2 regions of the Paenibacillus sp. Soil724D2 genome follow, and region 1 is predicted to be linked to the other one. Evidence: riboswitches for the same ligand, from Rfam matches in the RefSeq annotation. Region 1 holds a riboswitch; the other holds the start of a gene.

Region 1 (9,844 bases):
ACATTCATCATTAAGCAAAGTGAAGCGGTCTGTTCTTTGTTTAAAACAGCATTCTTTCGAGAGGGATGTGAGAGATTATTTTGGTAAAACCACTGTTGATTATTGTGAACGGGCTTCCTGGAACCGGAAAGACAACCTTAGCAAAACGGCTTGCTGCAGAAATGCGTTTCCCATTGTTCTCTAGAGACGGTATATATGAGACGCTATTCGATGCTCTAGATTGTCAAAACAACGGGTGTCCCCCTTTGATAGGACCTTCAACGTTTACCCTCCTCTATGCCTATGCAAACTCATTATTAAAAGTTGGCCAATCATTGGTGATTGAGGGTTTTTTTGGTCGACCTGAACTAAGAAGTGCTGAGTTTCTCCAACTGAAACTTACAAGCGATTTTCAGCCATTTCAAATATTGTGTAAGACAGATGGGGAGGTTCTCTTGGATCGTTTCCTTAAACGCATGAGTACCGTAGAACGACATATCGGTCATCATGATCAGGAATGGATTGAAGAAGAACAAAACAAAGAGCGGCTTTTACAAGGACATCTTACGCCCCTTTCTCTCGGTGGTACGGTTGTTGAAATCGACACTACCACTCCTTACAGTTTTGACTATGATGAACTACTTAAGCAAGTCCGAGCTGTTCAATTCAACATGTAATACATGTTTTTACCAATGTTTGACAGATAACAAAACCCTGTGCTAAGATACAAATAATTCATTTTGGACGGAGGGTTGCGTGTGGCAAACTAATTTTTCGATCTATCTTTGCACAGTAAGAAGAGTAAATCTTATTGGCTATATTGTGTGCATAGTAATCGAAGAATGGTCTGCCTTCCACGGCACCCAATTTAATGATGATCGCTTACGTTTCAACTTGATGATCGACTTAGGTAAAGTTACATGTGTATGTGTTTTGACATGTATTTGCGTTAGTCGATGAGGTATTCGTAACGCGATCACTCCATTCTTTTATCGATTACTTGAACACAGGCAGCCGGCCTGTGTTTTTTTATTTTTATAATAGTAAGGAGAGATCTTGCAATGAGCGAACAGTTGTTTAAAGTTAACGGAATCGAACTTTGCGCAGAAAGCTTCGGCAACCCGGAACACCCGGCTATATTACTGATCATGGGAGCTCAAGCGTCCATGGTTTGGTGGGAAGAAGACTTCTGTAAACGCCTAGCCGCCAAAGGACACTTTATCATTCGTTACGATAATCGTGATGTCGGTCGGTCCGTCACCTACGAACCCGGCAATCCTGAATACACCTTTGAAGATATGACTGACGATGCTATCCATATCCTCGATCATTTTGGAATCGACCAAGCCCATATTATAGGTATTTCTATGGGCGGCATGCTGACTCAAATCCTGGCTTTGAGACATCCTGAAAGAGTATTGACCGTTTCGCTAATCTCTACATCGAATTTCGCCCCAGACCTCCCACCGATGAAGATAAGGTGATGGAATATTTCTCTAATGCGGCGGCGATAGATTGGACGAATGATGCGGTGGTCATTGCTTTTACGGTTGGCAAATGGAAAGTTCTCGCAGGCTCGAAGCATCCGTTTGATGAGAAAAGAATATATGATTTAGCTGCTGAAGAAGTCAAAAGAAGTCGTAATATGGCGAGCATGAATAATCACGGCATGGTGACGGGGGGAGAATCCTATTTGGTACGAACAGGCGATATCGACGTCCCCGCTCTGGTTATTCACGGTACGGAGGATCCGATTATATCTTATGAACATGGAGTCGCTCTTGCCTGCGCTATTCCCAAAGCGGTTTTACTCTCCTTAGAGGGGACAGGTCATGAGCTTCACCATGAAGACTGGGATACCATCATTGACGCGATTTCCAATCACACCCGATATCTTATCGTACCCGCTAACGAAGGAAGAATGTTGCCGTAACAGGCAGTTGGAGGTGAATAACCATGAATAGCCTGCTCTATTATTTAACCTTTGCGTCCGCAATGGGGTCCGGTTTGCTTGCTGGCATATTTTTCACTTTCTCGGCATTCGTAATGACCTCGCTCGCTCGCCTTCCGGCGGAGCAAGGCATAACTGCCATGCAGTCCATCAATACGACTATCCTACAATCGTTATTTATCTTGGTCTTCATGGGCACAACCTTTCTAAGCATCATCCTGGGAATAGCCTCATCCATCAAATTAGGTACGGTTGGAGCAGCATATGTACTTACAGGCAGTCTGCTCATCCTCGTCGGCACATTTCTGGTGACAGTCGTATTTAACGTACCGCTAAACGATACCTTAGCCTCTGTGACTTCAGGGAGTTCCGAGGGTACCCGGGTGTGGAGAGAATATCTTGCCGGTTGGATGCCCTGGAATCATGTGCGGACGATAACTTCAATCGCTGCTCTGGCTTGTTTTATCATCGCTCTTCGCAAGTGGTAGGCACTATGTTGAATTCGTCAGCCTAAATTACACGTCCGTCATTGGAGAGGGATTCAACTTATGAGAAACAATAGTTCAGGAGCTGCTTTGAAGCAGCTCCTTTTTGATTTCATTGAAGTTACGGGCAGGATTGCGTAGCGGCAAAAGTAAAGTTGTGGTATGTATAGAATTAATATATAAATGAACTGGTGGTGTAATTGAGATGCACTGTGATCAATTTATTGAAGCTACTCACTCACTCTTCGGTGACTTATTGACATCATTTGATGAAGGAGAAGAATATGCGTTTTACAATTTTGGTCCTCAGATGATATACCGTATTGGTTTTTCAACGAATATTACACCAGATATCGTACGTCAAGCTGCTGCAAACAAGATCGATCTAATCGTTACGCATCATGATGCTTGGGATTTCGTATTCGGGATGAAGGAAGAATGCCATAATCTACTGAAGCAATTTCAAATCAGTCATTATTTCGTTCATCTACCACTTGATTATGCTGATTTTGGTACATGTAATTCACTTTTTCAAGCATTAAAGGTTAACCAAATTATTCAAACTTCTTATCATAATGAAGGTAGGAGTATGCCCGGAGTAGGTATATTCAAAGAGCCATTAACGTTTGAAGCGTTGAATGAACGAGTAACAAACGTATTAAAAGAAAGTGTTAAGTCATGGAAGAATTCTGAAAAACGAATAAGCAAAGTAGGCATTATTACAGGAGCTGGAAACTCAACTAACAATATCCTCGACGCGTTAAAATTGGGATGCGATGCCTACTTAACAGGTGAAAAAACATTGTATTCGGTACAATATGCTCAATATGTCGGAATGAATATGATAGTCGGAAGTCATACGTTTACTGAAATATTTGGGGTAAGATCTTTGGTTGAACAGATCAGAATAAAGTTTAATCATCTCGAAATCATCGAGCTGTCTGAAGAGCATTTTGAATAATCAAAGCAAGCACTTTTTTGATACCAATATTAGAACGATTCCATCTAAATTAAATTATTTTGTAGATTGAACTAGATGAATCTGTGTTTGATGCAATGAAGCGTGAGGTCAAAGAAGAAACAGGGCTTGATGTTTTTCAGGCAACACTAATTGCTATTTATTCTTCTCCAACAACACAAACATTCACCGACCGTTGGGGGAATGAGCATCATGTGATTGAATATTTATTTCGGGTGGATATGTGGTCGGGTACTCTTGAAAAAGAGACAGATGAAAGTGTAGATGCTGAATTTTACCCATTGGATAATTTACCAGAAGCTTCAAGTGAGCTTTTTGCAAAACATCATCAAAGAGTATTTAAAGACTATAAAAAGTTCGATGGAAAATTAATATTGGAATAGTTGTCGGTGCTGTGACAATAAAAAATGAGAGCATAAATATCCTTAAAACGGAAATATGTACGTATAATTCCGAAGTGTATCTATTAGAAAATTGAATCCTATAGTATAAATATAGAAAGCGCTATCAGAGGAGGGGCAACTAGAGCATTTAGCACAAGGGAAATGTCGTTAAATTTTCTATATTTATCCAATAATATGAGGAGGTAGAAAAATGAAAATTCAATATTTCTCTGCAGCTGAAAAGTGGACAGAGGCGCTGCCCATTGGTAATGGCCGACTCGGTGCCATGATATTTGGCGGGGTGATGAACGAACATTTGCAATTCAATGAAGACACGTTGTGGTCCGGCTCCCCAAAGGACGGCAACAATCCCAGAGCCAAAGAAGTACTTCCAGAAGTCCGCCGTCTTCTCATGGATGGTAAATTCATAGAAGCAGAAAAACTGAGTAAGGAAATGTTAGGTCCTTACACACAATCCTATATGCCACTTGGTGACTTGCACCTTAAGTTTGATCACGGAGATCTTTATCAATCATATCACAGGAGCCTATCTCTTCAAGAAGGAATATCGCGTGTGGAGTATCGGATTGGCAATGTTACATACAGCAGGGAAATATTTGCTTCCCATCCGGACCAAGTCATTGTGCTTCGTTTGCAAGCAAGCAAAACGGGTATGTTGAATCTGCATGCTAGGCTGGATAGTCAGCTCCATTACCGTACGGATACAATTGGAAATGATCTTGTGCTTAAGGGAACTGCGCCTGAACATGTGGATCCGAATTACTATGCTACCGATAATCCGGTTGTATTCGGTGACCCTATAACTGCAGAAGCAATACGTTTTGAAGCTCATCTTGGGGCAGTGCTGGATGACGGTAAGCTGCAAGTCGATCATGACGGCATGCATATTCTTGGAGCTACGGGAGTCACTCTCTATTTCGTGGCAGAGACAAGCTTTAACGGTTATAACAAATCCCCCGGCAAGCAGGGGAAGAATCCTGAGCCTCTTGTTACCCGAGCGCTAGAGTTGGTGAAGGCGCAATCGTATGATTCACTGCGACGCAAACACATTGAGGATCATCAAGCTCTATTTAATCGAGTAGAGCTTAGCTTGGGTGAAACCATAGCGCCAGCCGATTTATCGACGGAGGAGCGGATATCCGAATATGGGGCCAAGGATCCCGGTCTGGTAGAGCTCTTATTTCATTATGGCCGTTATCTGATGATTGCTAGCTCTCGTCCAGGCACACAACCGGCTAATTTGCAGGGCATCTGGAATAAAGAAATACGGCCGCCGTGGAGCAGCAACTATACGCTTAACATCAATGCACAAATGAATTATTGGATGGTAGAAACCTGCAATCTTGCGGAATGCCATGAGCCTTTTCTCAGTTTTATTGGAAGATTATCGCAGAATGGAAAGAAAACGGCAGATGTACATTATGGGGCTCGTGGCTGGACGGCACATCATAATACGGATATTTGGTGCCAAGCCTCACCTGTCGGTGATTATGGTCAAGGTGATCCTGTTTGGGCTTTATGGCCGATGGGGGGACCGTGGACAACACAGCATTTATGGGAGCACTATGCATTTGGCAAAGATGACACTTTCCTGCGTAATTATGCTTATCCTATTATGAAAGAAGCAGCGCTTTTTTGCCTGGATTGGTTGGTAGATGATGGGTCTGGCCGATTGATTACCATGCCATCTACTTCTCCAGAACACAAATTTGTGACCGCAGAAGGAAAAGCCGGCGTTAGCGTAGCAGCCACCATGGATCTGTCAATCATTTGGGATTTGTTTACGAATTGTATGGAAGCATCAGAAATTTTGCAAATGGATGCTGACTTCCGCCAAGAATTGGACGATGCGCGAAGTCGATTATTTCCGATGCAAATCGGCAAATATGGCCAGCTTCAGGAGTGGTCCCAGGATTTCGAGGACGAAGATAAGCATCACAGGCACATCTCCCATTTATTCGGCGTTTATCCTGGCCGTCAGTTGACACAGCATACAACACCGGAGCTATATACTGCAGCGCAGCAATCCCTGAATAGGCGCGGAGATGAGGGGACGGGATGGAGTCTCGGCTGGAAAGTGGGATTATGGGCTCGATTTGGAGATGGAAACCGGGCACTAGGCCTTCTTACCAATCTGCTAAGGCTCGTTAAAGATGATACGGAAAATTACCAAACTGGGGGTATTTATGCGAATCTGTTTGATGCTCACCCCCCGTTTCAAATTGATGGCAATTTTGCCGCAGCATCAGGAATAGCTGAACTACTGCTGCAATCCCATCAAGGTTACCTTCACTTGCTTCCCGCTCTACCTGATGCTTGGCCGACAGGCTTCGTTAAAGGCTTAAGGGCACGCGGAGGATTCGAGGTGAACATAAGTTGGAATAAGGGCGAAATTGTTCAAGCAGAGATTTATTCTCATTTTGGAGGGCTTTGCAGCGTTCAGATCGATGCTTTGATTAGGAGTGAATTTCTAACTGTGACAGGAAAACGATATACGATTTCATTGAATCCGTTGACCATTCAAGAACATTGAATGTTTCCTGTGTGCAATAACCATGGATAAAAGGGCCACAAGGATTGGAAAAAGACACCTCATTCTGGGTGTCTTTTTTGGTTATCATCAGTCTATAGCTGACGATTGAATAAGACCGTAGGTGAAACTGTACTATTCAAATACAGAATGATTGTCAAACAAAACGGGAGGGAGGGAGTAATCCAATTTTTGACCCCATGAGACCTTATGAATAAACCTAGAGGAATCAATAGATTGATATATCAAGGTTTATTTTATTTTTGGTTGAAATGATTATGTTTCTCTTAAAATGAGATGTACGCTTGCGTATGGTCAAATAAGTATGTTCGATCCCAGATATATCTTTTATCCTTGTTGTCATTTAATGTCAGTACAACTTTTCCAAATAGATCCATTAATGCCGAATCAATTAATTCTAATCTCACGGGTCCCCATGCCTCTTGGTTTAGTTGAGTGTAGTTCATACATTCCACTAAGTTCAGACCTTTCATTCGCTGAAAAAGAGCAACCCACATAGTCAAATCGTATTTCAGGGTTTTACAAGGGATCGCAAATTCCCTTAAGCCAACTGATCCTGTATTTGTGGTAATAGCAATTAGCCCGCAAATATCTGTCTTGTCTCCAAGTTGCAGCTTTTCTGTAAGCTCACTGTCAAATCGAAAACATTCTATTCGGGAAATCTTGTACTGCTGCAAGAATTCAAGACCAATCGCCGAATTTTTCAAATTTAGCAATGCAATACGAAGGGGATGAATATCCTGGTGATACTCAACAGTTTCATCCATCGTAAAATTGTCGGAAATCGTGAACGGCATCCTGTCCCTCCTTTAAACAAGTTAAATTAGTTCATGAAAGCAAAAATGACCTTCTCTAGAATCAGAGAAAGGTCATAAGAACTCAAAGTCATATCCTCACTCTTATCTCCCAGATTCGCTTTGCACAGCGTTTCCGCAAGAATTAGCACCGTGCATTCCTTTGATTAACAAAGGTTTGTCGGTTGCCGGGTTTCATCGGGCTAGTCCCTCCACCTACTCTTGATAAGAAAATTCAACATATTCGATTATTTTTATAATACTATAAAGCACTCTGATGTCAAGGGATTTCACACCCAGCAAATCCGTTAGTTTGCTGGATTTTTGACCTTCAAAACATATTTGTCAACTTACAGCGTGCAAGGATACATCTGCAGTAACTATTGAAGGTATGAGTCCGAATGGAATACCGTTGATAATCAGCACAAAACGGTTCGAAATAATCATGTGAGCACATGACGCTAATATATATATAGGTAGTAATCGAGGCGGGAGAAGCAAATTAATCGTAATTCGAAACGAGGGGGGTGTAAGAATTGCTAAGCAAAAATCATTTAAAACTTATCGTAATCATCTTATGTGTAGTGGTTTTTAATATCGCGGTTCTTTCACCTGGGATTATAGGGATAGAGATCGGCGGTAGTGCTCTTGAAACTGCTTCAGGTGTGACAATCATTTTTGCCAGTATCCTCGCTCTATCGTACGCGACCAACATGTTGATATTCAAGCTGCCGTCAGTGAAACCAGTGAAAGAAATCAGGACTCACAATGAATATATAGATGCCCTTACTCATTATAAAGGAGTCAAAACATTGCAGAGCGATATTGGGCTAGCCCTTCGGCAGCTAGAGCGCCTTAGAAAAAGAATGGAGACCCTGTTAGGACTTTTAAATCAAAGGTTTGATCCTAATGAACTCACTTATAAGAAATTCACTTCCGTGGCGCAAGAAGTCGAGAATTTGTTCTATCTCAACATTCGCAGCATACTGGGCAGAATGCATGTATTCGATGAGAACGAGTACAAGATTGTTATGCTCAAGGAATCGTCGAGGTTACCTTCAGATCTCATCGCAGAAAAGATGATGGTGTATAACGAGTTCCTATCGTTCGTTAAAGATTCTCTCGGTACAAACGAAGAAATTTTGTTGAAAATAGACAAACTTTTAATGGAAATCTCACGATTGGACAGTTTAGAACTTGCTGACATAGAGCAGATGCCGTGCATGCAAGAAATAGACTCGTTGATAAAACAAACAAAACACTATAAGGAATAAGAGGTGACTTCGATGAAAAATAAGAGAGGTTTGTTCCTCCTATCGGGTATTATCATTGTTTTAGCATTCGGACTTGTGTATGCAGGTGTGAAACTGACTGCAAATCTTGGGAAATCTAGTGTTCAAGTTGCAGCTGAAAATGCTGGAGAACGTTTATCTGAACTATACTCCGATATATCTATTGCCACGGATAAGCCTTTAAAGGGACAGATAGACCTTAATCCGGTTGATGTAGCTGAAACGCTTCCGGATATCTCGAAGTTTCCAATAACAGTGGGAAGTACAACAGATAATTTTGTTGAGATCTTCTCCTCTACAGAAAAGTCGGGAACCGGCGTTGATGGTTGGTTAACCGAAGTGGCAACGGAGTTCAATCAAGCCAAGATTGAAGTAAACGGCAAACCAGCTTCCGTGAAGATACGTAATATTGCTTCAGGTACTGCAACGGACTATATCAAATCCCATAAATACATTCCTGACGCATTCACTCCATCCAACGAGTTATGGGGAGAAATCGTAAAGGCAAATGGCATCAAGACTCAGCTAATTACGAAGCGTTTAGTAGGAAACGTACCGGGGATCGTCATTTCAAAGGCAAAACATGATGCTCTGGTAGAGAAGTACGGATCAGTGAATATCAAAACCATCACAGAAGCAATTTCCAATAACGAGTTCGCAATGGGATATACCGATCCATTCGCCAGCTCTACTGGCCTGAACTTTCTCGTTACTGCTCTGAACACCTTCGACAGCTCCAACATATTGGGGGAGAAAGCGGTTAAAGGATTCGAGAATTTCCAATCCAATGTACCATTCACCGCGTCCACAACAATCCAAATGCGTGAAGCTGCCAAGTCTGGCGCTCTAGACGGGTTTGTATTGGAGTATCAGACATATGTCAACGCGGCGGATCTTAAAGGTAGCTATGTGTTCACACCATTTGGTGTTAGACATGATAGCCCACTCTATGCATTAGGGGACCTGCCACAGAATAAACTCGATGTAATAAAGAAATTTGCTGAATTCGTAACACAAGAGAAATACCAAAAAACAGCGAAAGAAAAGGGCTTTAACGGCCTCGAAGATTACAAGTCTGAACTCGCACCTGTTGATGGTAACCTTCTAGCTTCTGCTCAAAAAGTATGGAAAGAAAAGAAGAATGGCACCAAACCAATTGTCGCGGTATTTGTAACGGATGTTTCGGGAAGCATGGCGGGGGCGCCGCTCAATCGACTCAAGGAGTCCTTATTCAAGGGGCAGAAATACTTGGGCAAAGACAACAGCATCGGCTTGGTTTCGTACTCCAGTGGTGTAACAATCAAACTCCCGATCGCAAAGTACGACACAAATCAGCAATCCATGTTCGTCGGCGCGGTCAATAGCCTCCAGGCGAGTGGTGGAACGTCAACCTTTGACGGTATTATTGT
Region 2 (9,844 bases), on a different contig from region 1:
GGTGCATAGTTCCAAGCTCAGCAATCCGGATCGGCAGATCGCGGTAGCTGCGCATATCGCTTTTATAAACCATCATGTGATGTGGACAGTTCATTGGACGTAGAACAAGCTCCTCGTTGTCCATCACCATTTTCGGGAACATATCCTCGCTGTAATGATCCCAGTGGCCGGATGTTTTGTACAACTCAACATTAGCGAGAACTGGCGTGTAAACGTGTTGGTAACCCAAACGTTCTTCCAGGTCGACAATATAACGTTCCATTGTACGTCTCAATTTAGCACCGTTTGGCAGCCAAAGCGGTAACCCTTGCCCAACCTCACGTGAAAAAGCAAACATTTTAAGCTCTCTTCCCAACTTACGGTGATCACGTTTCTTAGCCTCTTCCAAAAGATGCAAATGCTCATCCAGCTGCGCTTTCTTAGGGAAAGCAGTGCCGTAAATACGCTGCAGCATTTTGTTTTTCGCATCTCCACGCCAGTAAGCACCAGCAACGCTCAATAATTTGAACGCTTTGATTCGGCCAGTTGATGGCAGATGCGGTCCGCGGCATAAATCAAAGAATTCACCCTGGTCATAGATCGTAAGTACCGAGTCTTCCGGCAGATCACGAATCAATTCCAGCTTAAACGGATCTTCCATTTCAGTGAAAATGCGAATCGCTTCCTCACGGGAAACAACGCGGCGAGTAATCGCCAGGTTCTCACCGGAAATACGTTCCATTTCCTTCTCGATTTTCACCAAATCTTCGGGATTAAGCGGTGTGTCCAAATCGATATCATAGTAAAATCCGTCTTCAATGACAGGTCCAATCCCTAATTTAACCGCTTTTTCACCATAAATACGTTTAATCGCCTGTGCCATCAAATGCGCTGTGCTGTGACGATACATCTCTAATCCCGCTTCGCTGTCGAGCGTTAGAATTTCTACGTCTGCATCATTTTCCAAAGAGAACGACAGATCCACAGATTTCCCGTTAACTTTGCCGCCAATCGCATTTTTCTTCAGTCCGGATGAAATGGATTCCGCCACTTGCTCAATGGTCGTTCCAACTGCGTACTCTCTAACCGCTCCATCTGGTAATTTCACTTGTACAACCATTTTTGTTCCTCCTAATATTGGGATCTTTGGGCGTAGCCCAAAGTCTCTCCGCTTTGGGATCTTTGAGCTACGCTCAAAGTCTTTCCGCTTTTGTTTCATTTTTTGAACGCAAAAAAGCACACTGCATCCCAAAAGGGACGAGTGCGCTCAGCTCGTGGTTCCACCCTAGTTCGATTCGCTGCATGCCCACAGGGGTAAGGCGAATCCTCATCAGCATTCGGTAACGGGAATGACTCCGGTATTGTATACTAACGATCCTGCAAGTCAGGTCGAATTCCACAATACGGCTACAAAGGGGTAAACGATCTGAATAGCTGAAGGAGATTGCAGCCTAGTCTCCTCTCTCTGAGCAGTTCTTGCAGAAAGTTCATGTCTTTGATATTAACGCCTTCGATCACTATTATAATTGCCTCTTCGCTCAAGGTCAAGGGGACAGTTGATCTTGTTTCTTGGCTTCGCCCAAGAAGATGTCACAAGTTCGACAATAGGAGCAAACCGTTGTTCGATCTTCAAATATTTGTCTAATCGTCTTGATGATCGTTAATTCGGGATCTCGTGTATGGATGTAGATATTTGCCGGAGATACCGTAATGAGTGTGCTAACAATCATGTCCTCGAAATTAATATCTTTTTCAAGTACTTCCAGCTTAAAGGTTGTATCGAATTCATTCGCGTCTATGAGTTCAAGCTGATCATTCAGGATGACAAACTCATGCCCGCCTTTATGTATAAGATGAGCAACTGGGATCTTGGCTTCCTGAATATAAACGAAGTACTGCAACAGAGATATAAATTCTTGATACTGGCGATCCATCATGAATTCATCGATGGCATACTCAGCTATCTCTCGCAGCTCCTCCGTATAATCCTGTAAGCGAAATTTAAGGAAGCCATCTAAGCTTAACCGAGGAGTTTCCTCTAGAGTTTGCACGAGCTGCTCCGATAACATTTGTTTGCGGCGTTGTCTTGCTGAGCTGCCATTCAAAATAGGCAATTCCTCAATGACCGCCTCCGCACACATGGATTGCTTGCAGTACCCTTCAATGGCTTCCAAATCATCTATGGCTTCATATTTAAATTCTTTAACAATCAAATCACGCAAGATAAGCGATTCCTTCTCTGCGATGATATGATTAGCCAAAACGACAGCCAGTCCTTCTCTTAGTTCTTTGTGAACAGAAGATATTTCTCTTTCATTCATCCTCACTTCTATTCGAATGTACGCATGTGTATCATGTAGATCAAATGGGGCAGTTACTCCACTTTCAGCGATATGTAAAAGCTGCAGCTCACGTTCTATCTGAGCGCTTAGCGAACGTACATAGGCCTCATCGGCATTCATTACAACAATGGCAAACAGTTCCATAGGCTAACTCCCTTCATCAATACGTCCTCCTCCTAAGAGTATATGGTCGATAGGAATCAGATATACAACGAACAATTTGCCATTTCCAATCATCTATTTTTCATCAAATCTTGAGTGAATATATTCCAATCTCGCAAGTAAAAAAACGCGTCCAAGTTGGAAGCGTTTTTTTGTATTTATTAGCTAGTTTTGCATCACGACATTTTAATCGCCTTCTGCCATTATCCTAAGTATGATTCAAAAATACTTTTTACAAGCAAGAACGGAAGTGCACCAATTGAGACAAAAGCATAAAAAAATCCTTGAAGAAAATTTTTGAATAGTTTCACAAGAATCACTCCTATCATTTTTGTCTAAATTGTGAACTACTTCGATTATACTCCTTTTTCAGAAACAAACATGAAAATAACATTAATTTTTTCATAACTTGTCCAAGTAAATGCATGTGCATTTAAAACGAAAAGAGAGCAGCCGCAGCTGCTCTCCAAAATTACATTATTAGTTTTGCATCACGAAATCTTTATCAATAACAAGCGACTCGTCATCAAACACACGCAATGTTTGGTATTTCGTATTCCGCTGAGCTGGAATTTTACCTGCTTCGCGAATGATTCGCAGCGTGGAGTTAACGTTGACCTTGTGGGTTGTACCCGCCGCGGAGACTACGTTCTCCTCAATCATCGTACTTCCAAAGTCGTTGCAGCCATAGCTCAGCGTTTGTTTGCCCACTTCAGGTCCCATCGTCACCCATGACGATTGGAAGTTAGGAATGTTGTCGAGCATAATTCGGCTAATCGCCAACGTCTTCAAATACTCCTCAGGCGTTACTTTCTCTGCCTTCATATTCGTATTATCCGGTTGGAATGTCCACGGAATAAAAGCTAGGAAGCCTGGTGTATTTAGCTTCTGGAACAGAACATCATCTTGCGCATCCCGGATGCGCAGCATGTGAAGCGCGCGCTCTTCCATAGATTCGCCAAAACCAATAACCATAGTACCCGTTGTATGCATACCAATTTTGTGAGCGGTTTGCATAACGTCCATCCAATCACGCCATGACCCTTTTAGCTTACTAATTTTACGTCTAGTGCGATCATCCAGAATTTCTGCTCCGCCACCCGGCAAAGAATCGAGTCCTGCTTCGTGCAATTGACGAACGACTTCCTCTAAAGATAAACCATCTGAAACATCTTTCATTTTCATAATTTCAGCTGGCGAGAAAGAATGCATCGTAATATCAAAACGCTTCTTAATTTCTCGAAGGATATTCGTGTAATAGCTGAATGGAAGATTCGGATTTGTGCCGCCCTGCATGAGGATTTCGGTTCCATCTACATCCAGAGTCTCTTGGATCTTCTGGAAAATGGTTTCATCCGGCAATACGTAACCTTCTGATGAACCGGGTGGACGGTAAAACGCGCAAAATCTGCAATAAACATCACAAATATTCGTATAATTAATATTCCGCCCAATGACGAAGGTCGTTATGGGATCGGGATGCCATTTCTTCATAATCTGGTTGGCGGTGTCGCCAATCTTTTCTATTTGATCGGATTCGAACAGCGTAATACATTCCTCTACATCAATTCGTCCGCCTGACTGTGCTTTATTTAAAATGCGATCAATCGGTTTCATAGGCTACTCACTCCTTTACTTTCTGAAAGCTTGTATCCACTCATCGTACCATATTCATGCCAAAAAAGCAGCAATATGCTGCTTTTACCAAGGCGTATTCCATTTCAAATATGACTATTTTTCGAATTCATGGAGGTCTAACCGCGGAGGGCTTGTTCCAAATCTTCAATAATGTCTTCGATATCTTCAAGACCTACCGAATACCGTACAAGACCGTCCGTAATGCCGCGCTGTAAGCGAACTTCCTTCGGCATCGAGGCATGCGACATCATAGCCGGATAGGACAAGATGCTCTCCACTGCGCCCAGGCTTACTGCAACGAGAGGAATACGCACTTTGCTTAATAGCTTTTTCGCTTTCTCTCCGGAACCAACATCGAACGAAACAACCGCTCCATAGCCTAAAGACTGCTTTTCATGAACGTCTCTACGAGGGTGGTTCGGAAGTCCCGGGTAGTAAACAACATCAATATCAGGCTGCTCTGAAAGCCAATTTGCCAGTCTACGGGCACTAGTTTCGGACATTTCCATACGAGCCTGCAAGGTTTTCATCCCACGGATCAACAGCCAAGAATCTTGAATGCCTAGTACGTTCCCCATGCCATTCTGAATTTGTTTCATTCTGCGCCCTAGACTGTCGTTAGCAACTACAGCCAGCCCAGCCAGAACGTCACTGTGTCCGCCCAGGAACTTCGTTGCGCTATGCAGCACAATATCAATACCCAGCTCGATTGGCCGCTGATGGTAAGGGGTCATAAACGTATTATCCAGCATCGTAAGCAAATCATGCTCTTTAGCAAAAGCAGCGACTTCGGCGATGTCTGTAATTCGGAGTGTCGGATTCGAAGGTGTCTCGATAAATACGGCTCTTGTGTTAGATCGCAGTGCTGCACGTACTTGAGCGATATCAGTCATATCAACGAATGTCGACTCAACGCCCATACGATTCATAATCGTTGTCAGCAGGCGATAAGTACCACCATAAACATCTTCGGTACAAATGACATGATCACCCTGCGATAAAAGCATGAAGGCTGATGAAATAGCTGCCATACCCGAGGCGAAAGCAAATCCGCGTGTACCTCCTTCGAGTAATGCAATATAGTCTTCCAAAGCTTGACGGGTTGGATTGCCGGAACGGGTATAGTCATACTCCGGTGAGACTTCTAAGTCGGCTTGATGAAAGGTTGAGGCTTGATACAGAGGCACACTGGATGCCCCTGTTGCTTCATCGATCTCTCCACCGAAATGAATGAGCTTCGTTGCAAATTTGCCATGCGGCTTACGTTTATTATCTTGTGGATGGCTCATGATAGCGAATCTCCTTCCAATTCGGCTTGCGCCTTACTGAGAGCATTTGAAAGATCCGCAATCAGATCATCAATATGCTCTATGCCCACAGAGAAGCGTAAAAGACGGTCATCTACACCGATTTGCTGACGAATTTCAAGCGGAATATCCGCATGTGTTTGCACAGCCGGATAGGTCATAAGTGATTCAACACCGCCTAAGCTTTCGGCGAAAGCAATGAGCTCGATATGACGAAGAATCGGTTCAATCAGTCTCGCATCCGTTACTTTAAAGGAGAAAATACCTGTGTTTCCACTCGACTGCTTGTTCTGAATCGCATAACCAGGGTGCGTTTCAAGTGCTGGGTAGTAAACTTCACCGATGAGCGGGTGTTCCAATAAGAACTTAGCGATTGCGGTTGCATTCTGCTCATGACGCTCCATGCGCAGCGCAAGTGTCTTCATTCCCCTCATAAGTAGCCAGCTGTCTTGCGGTCCAAGCACGGCACCAATGGAGTTGTGCAGGAAAGCCATCTGCTCGGAGAGCTCTTTGCCCTTGGTCACGATGAGTCCAGCGAGCACGTCATTATGACCGCCGAGATACTTGGTGGCGCTATGAATGACGATATCAGCACCAAGCTCAATAGGACGTTGCAGATACGGTGTTAACAAGGTGTTATCGACAATTGATACGATGCCTTTTTTACGAGCCCATGTACACACAAGCTCAAGGTCTGTAATCATCATCAGCGGATTCGTCGGTGTCTCAATGACAAGCCCTTTGGTATTTGATTGATAAGCCGCTTCCAATCCATCTAAATCATTCGTGTCTACATACGTAGCGGTCACACCAAAGCGCGACATGATTTTCTCAAGCAGACGGTAGGTACCGCCATATAAATCCAAGGAAACAATCAGATGATCTCCTTGACTGAAATAAGCAAAAATAGTCTGCAGCGCAGCCATTCCTGAGGAACAAGCAAAGCCCGCATCTCCTGACTCCAGCTGAGCAATTGCATCTTCGAGCACCTTGCGTGTCGGGCTTTTCGTACGTGCATAGTCGAATCCTGTACTTTGCCCAAGCTTCGGATGACGGAACGCAGTAGCCTGGTAGACTGGGAAGCTGATAGCTCCAGTAACAGGTTCTTCAATAGAGCCAATTTGAGCGAGACGACTTTCGATTTTCAACAAAGGGAGTTCCTCCTCAGGGGTATGGGTTCGAATTACAATTGTGAGCTTGCCAAGCTTTCGTTGATGTTAGCATTCAGTTCAAATGGTGTTTCTTGATATACGTAGTAGTTCAACCAATTGGAAAATAGAAGATTCGCGTGCGCTCTCCAAGTGTTATATGGCAGTCTGCTCGGATCATTATTTGGGTAATAATTTTTGGGGATATCAATTGAAAGCCCTTTACTCACATCCCGATCGTACTCCCATTTTAATGAACAAGCATCGTATTCCGAATGTCCTGTTACGAAAATATGCTTCCCATCTCGCGTTGCGGCGATATAAACACCAGACTCCTCAGATTCCGATAAAATTTCCAAATCAGGACATTGTTCAATGTCTTCACGACGAATATCCGTATGACGCGATTGCGGTACATGAAAGACTTCATCAAAGCCGCGCAGCAGCTTTGTATTCGGTACCTGAACAGTATGAGGAAATACACCAAACATCTTGTTCTCGAGTGCAAACTTTCGTACACCGAAATGATGATACAAGCCCGCTTGAGCGGCCCAACAAATATGCAAGGTAGAAGTGACGTTGTGCTTGCTCCAATTCAGGATTTGCGTCAATTCCTCCCAGTAATTCACATCTTCGAATTCCATCTGTTCGACAGGCGCACCCGTGATAATCATGCCATCCAGCTTTTCATCTTTAATATCGTCAAATGTTTTATAAAACATTTCCAAATGCTCGACGGAAGTGTTCTTAGAAGTATGAGTTTTAGGATGCAGAAGCACGAATTCCACCTGCAATGGCGTATTCCCGATTAAGCGCAGCAGCTGCGTTTCCGTCGTTTCTTTGGTCGGCATCAGATTCAATAAAGCAATTCGAAGTGGACGTATATCCTGGTGATACGCGACGGATTCGTCCATGGTGAAGATGTTCTCTTGGTTTAAAATTTCTTTGGCAGGCAGGTTGTCAGGAATCTTGATCGGCATCCTGTTCACTCCTCTTCATTAGTTTTAAATGGATGAAAATGGGTAATAAATGCAAAAATGACCTTCTCTGGAATCAGAGAAAGGCCATGGAAAATCAAAGTCAATGTCCTTCTCTTATCTCCCAGATTCGCTTTAAACAGCGTTTCCGCAAGAATTAGCACCGTGCGTCCCTTTGCTTGCAAAGGTTTGTCGGTTGCCGGGTGTCATAGGGCTAGTCCCTCCACCTACTCTTGATAAGAAAATGTAACGTATGCGATTAAAATTATCATACTATAAATTCATCCAAAGTCAAGGCATGAAACACTTGTCAAGCGAAATTAGGGCAAAGAATTTGCAGCGGTTTGTCCCCTTAGGATACGGTTGATACAAAATGTCTCAAATAATAATGTTTAAGCCATCTAAAAAACGGGTTATATGATATTAAAACACTAATATATATAACAACACTCTACTTATAAATCATATCTCATGAAAAGAGGTCACCTATGTCAACCCAAACGATCGATAACTTTTCCGCTTTTGCTTCATTAAACCGATTTTTCACTCTGATTGAAACCACAAAACCAACCATTCAGCAAGCAGAGGATGCTGCTGCCCTGTTATGCCGTATCTACGGTGCAAACAGTGAAGAAGAATTGCTGCAGCGCGGTGATCCTGAATTAATTGAGATTTACAAAGAAATTAAAAATAAAATTTTAAATGCCGCCATGTGAGTCATGGCGGCTATTTTTTTGACACCGACTGACCGTTATTCCCATACTTTATCTTAACAACACTTTACCAGTTTCTGCAAACTTTTATGGCTTGAAACGTGATATATGAAGGGTTATACTAGACAAGTATTCGACACGGACGAAAAAGGAGGGCATACGTTTGGACGGAGAACCGAGGAGTAGAACCTGCAAGGATCTTAAACAATTTAATAGTGTAGGAATGCAGTCGGTTATTCCTTCATCCGGAGCCTTGCTCTAAATGATGAACTAACCGGCTGATTCCATTCAAAGGGGTGGATCAGATGAAAACACGGTGGGTTCAGAATGGCATTTTTACGTTGGTTGATGACGTGACTGTCGCCCTAACACCTCCAGAAAGAGGCTTTTATTGGATTGATGCAGGGGTAGAGGACTTAGAGATCCTTCAACCTTTGTTCCATCTCCATGATTTGGCCGTGGAGGATTGCTTAAGCGAAGAGGAACAACGTCCCAAAATTGAGTTCTACGATTCCCATTATTTTATTGTTATTAATAGTATTCGATTTGATGATGAAGAAATTTTCCTTCGCGCACTTAATCTATTTCTAAGCAAACATGTCATTATTACCGTTACTAGACAAAAAATTAATGAACTTCGAGCTTTGAAACCTTTTCTCTGGGAAGAGGAAGTAAACAGCGCTGATCGTTTCCTATACCATCTGGTCGATCTTGTCGTCGATAATTATGTGGCGGTCGGTGACCGTATCGAGGCCAAGATTGAAAAGCTGGAAGAAGACATCCTGGTGGCAACGAAGAAGTCGCATTTGAATGAAATTATCGGTCTTCGTTCAGAGATTTTATGGCTCAAAAAAGTGCTGGTTCCTCAGCGAGATGTCATTGGAACACTTGGCAAGAAAGAGCTTAGACTGATTGACCATCAGCTGCAAAAATATTTCGGAGACATTTATGAAAATGCCGTAAAGATCGTGGATACGTTTGATACGCTGCGCGATCTCATGGGCAACTTACGAGAAGCCTATCAGTCTAGCGTCGCTAACCGCGCGAATGAAATCATGCGCGTTTTCACAGCAACTTCGACGATTTTCATGCCTTTGACATTCATTACCGGCGTGTTCGGAATGAATTTTGATAACATTCTCGGGCTTCATGTGGCTCATGGCGATGAAATTGTGTTGGCATTCATGGGTGCATTGGGCATAGGCATGTATATATTATTTCGTAAAAAAGAATGGCTATAGATACTTTTTGATCGTAGAAAGAGTGAGGGCTTCTTGGAGCAGAATGCTGCTATCAAGGAGCCCTTTTCATCACGTTTAAATCAACTTAACCTTAACGAATTTCCGTTTCCCTACCTGAATAATATCCCCATCCTTTGGGGTTATTTGTTCATGAATTTGCATGATCTTCTGTTCATTGATCTTCACTGCCCCTTGTTCCACACTGCGTCTTGCTTCCCCATTAGAGGCTTGCAGCTCGAGTGAAACAAGAAGCTTAATGATGGAGATTTGACCTTCTTCCAACTGGCTGATGCTTAGTGTCATATCTTCGATGTCTTCGGGCAAAGCTCGCTTTTGG

The links. Region 1 has a riboswitch for S-adenosylmethionine ahead of ASG85_RS12070 (hypothetical protein). Riboswitches for the same ligand answer to the same signal wherever they lie in the genome.
Region 2: linked by a shared signal. The riboswitch ahead of metA (homoserine O-acetyltransferase MetA) and the one ahead of ASG85_RS12070 (hypothetical protein) in region 1 are both predicted to bind S-adenosylmethionine.

The regions. Positions count from the first base shown of each region.
Region 1 is NZ_LMRY01000010.1:31,359-41,202, forward strand. It holds gene ASG85_RS12040 (AAA family ATPase) at 81-656, shown strand; partial or broken gene ASG85_RS12045 (alpha/beta fold hydrolase) at 1,041-1,912, shown strand; gene ASG85_RS12050 (DUF1772 domain-containing protein) at 1,936-2,418, shown strand; gene ASG85_RS12055 (Nif3-like dinuclear metal center hexameric protein) at 2,621-3,376, shown strand; gene ASG85_RS12060 (NUDIX domain-containing protein) at 3,442-3,777, shown strand; gene ASG85_RS12065 (glycosyl hydrolase family 95 catalytic domain-containing protein) at 3,989-6,331, shown strand; gene ASG85_RS12070 (hypothetical protein) at 6,616-7,146, opposite strand; SAM riboswitch class I at 7,246-7,375, opposite strand; gene ASG85_RS12075 (hypothetical protein) at 7,680-8,417, shown strand; gene ASG85_RS12080 (vWA domain-containing protein) at 8,430-9,844, shown strand, end outside.
Region 2 is NZ_LMRY01000034.1:90,363-100,206, forward strand. It holds gene thrS (threonine--tRNA ligase) at 1-1,099, opposite strand, end outside; gene ytxC (putative sporulation protein YtxC) at 1,524-2,465, opposite strand; gene mqnC (cyclic dehypoxanthinyl futalosine synthase) at 2,964-4,100, opposite strand; gene ASG85_RS24640 (trans-sulfuration enzyme family protein) at 4,238-5,410, opposite strand; gene ASG85_RS24645 (aminotransferase class I/II-fold pyridoxal phosphate-dependent enzyme) at 5,407-6,576, opposite strand; gene metA (homoserine O-acetyltransferase MetA) at 6,612-7,556, opposite strand; SAM riboswitch class I at 7,668-7,796, opposite strand; gene ASG85_RS24655 (hypothetical protein) at 8,042-8,269, shown strand; gene corA (magnesium/cobalt transporter CorA) at 8,572-9,507, shown strand; gene tyrS (tyrosine--tRNA ligase) at 9,583-9,844, opposite strand, start outside.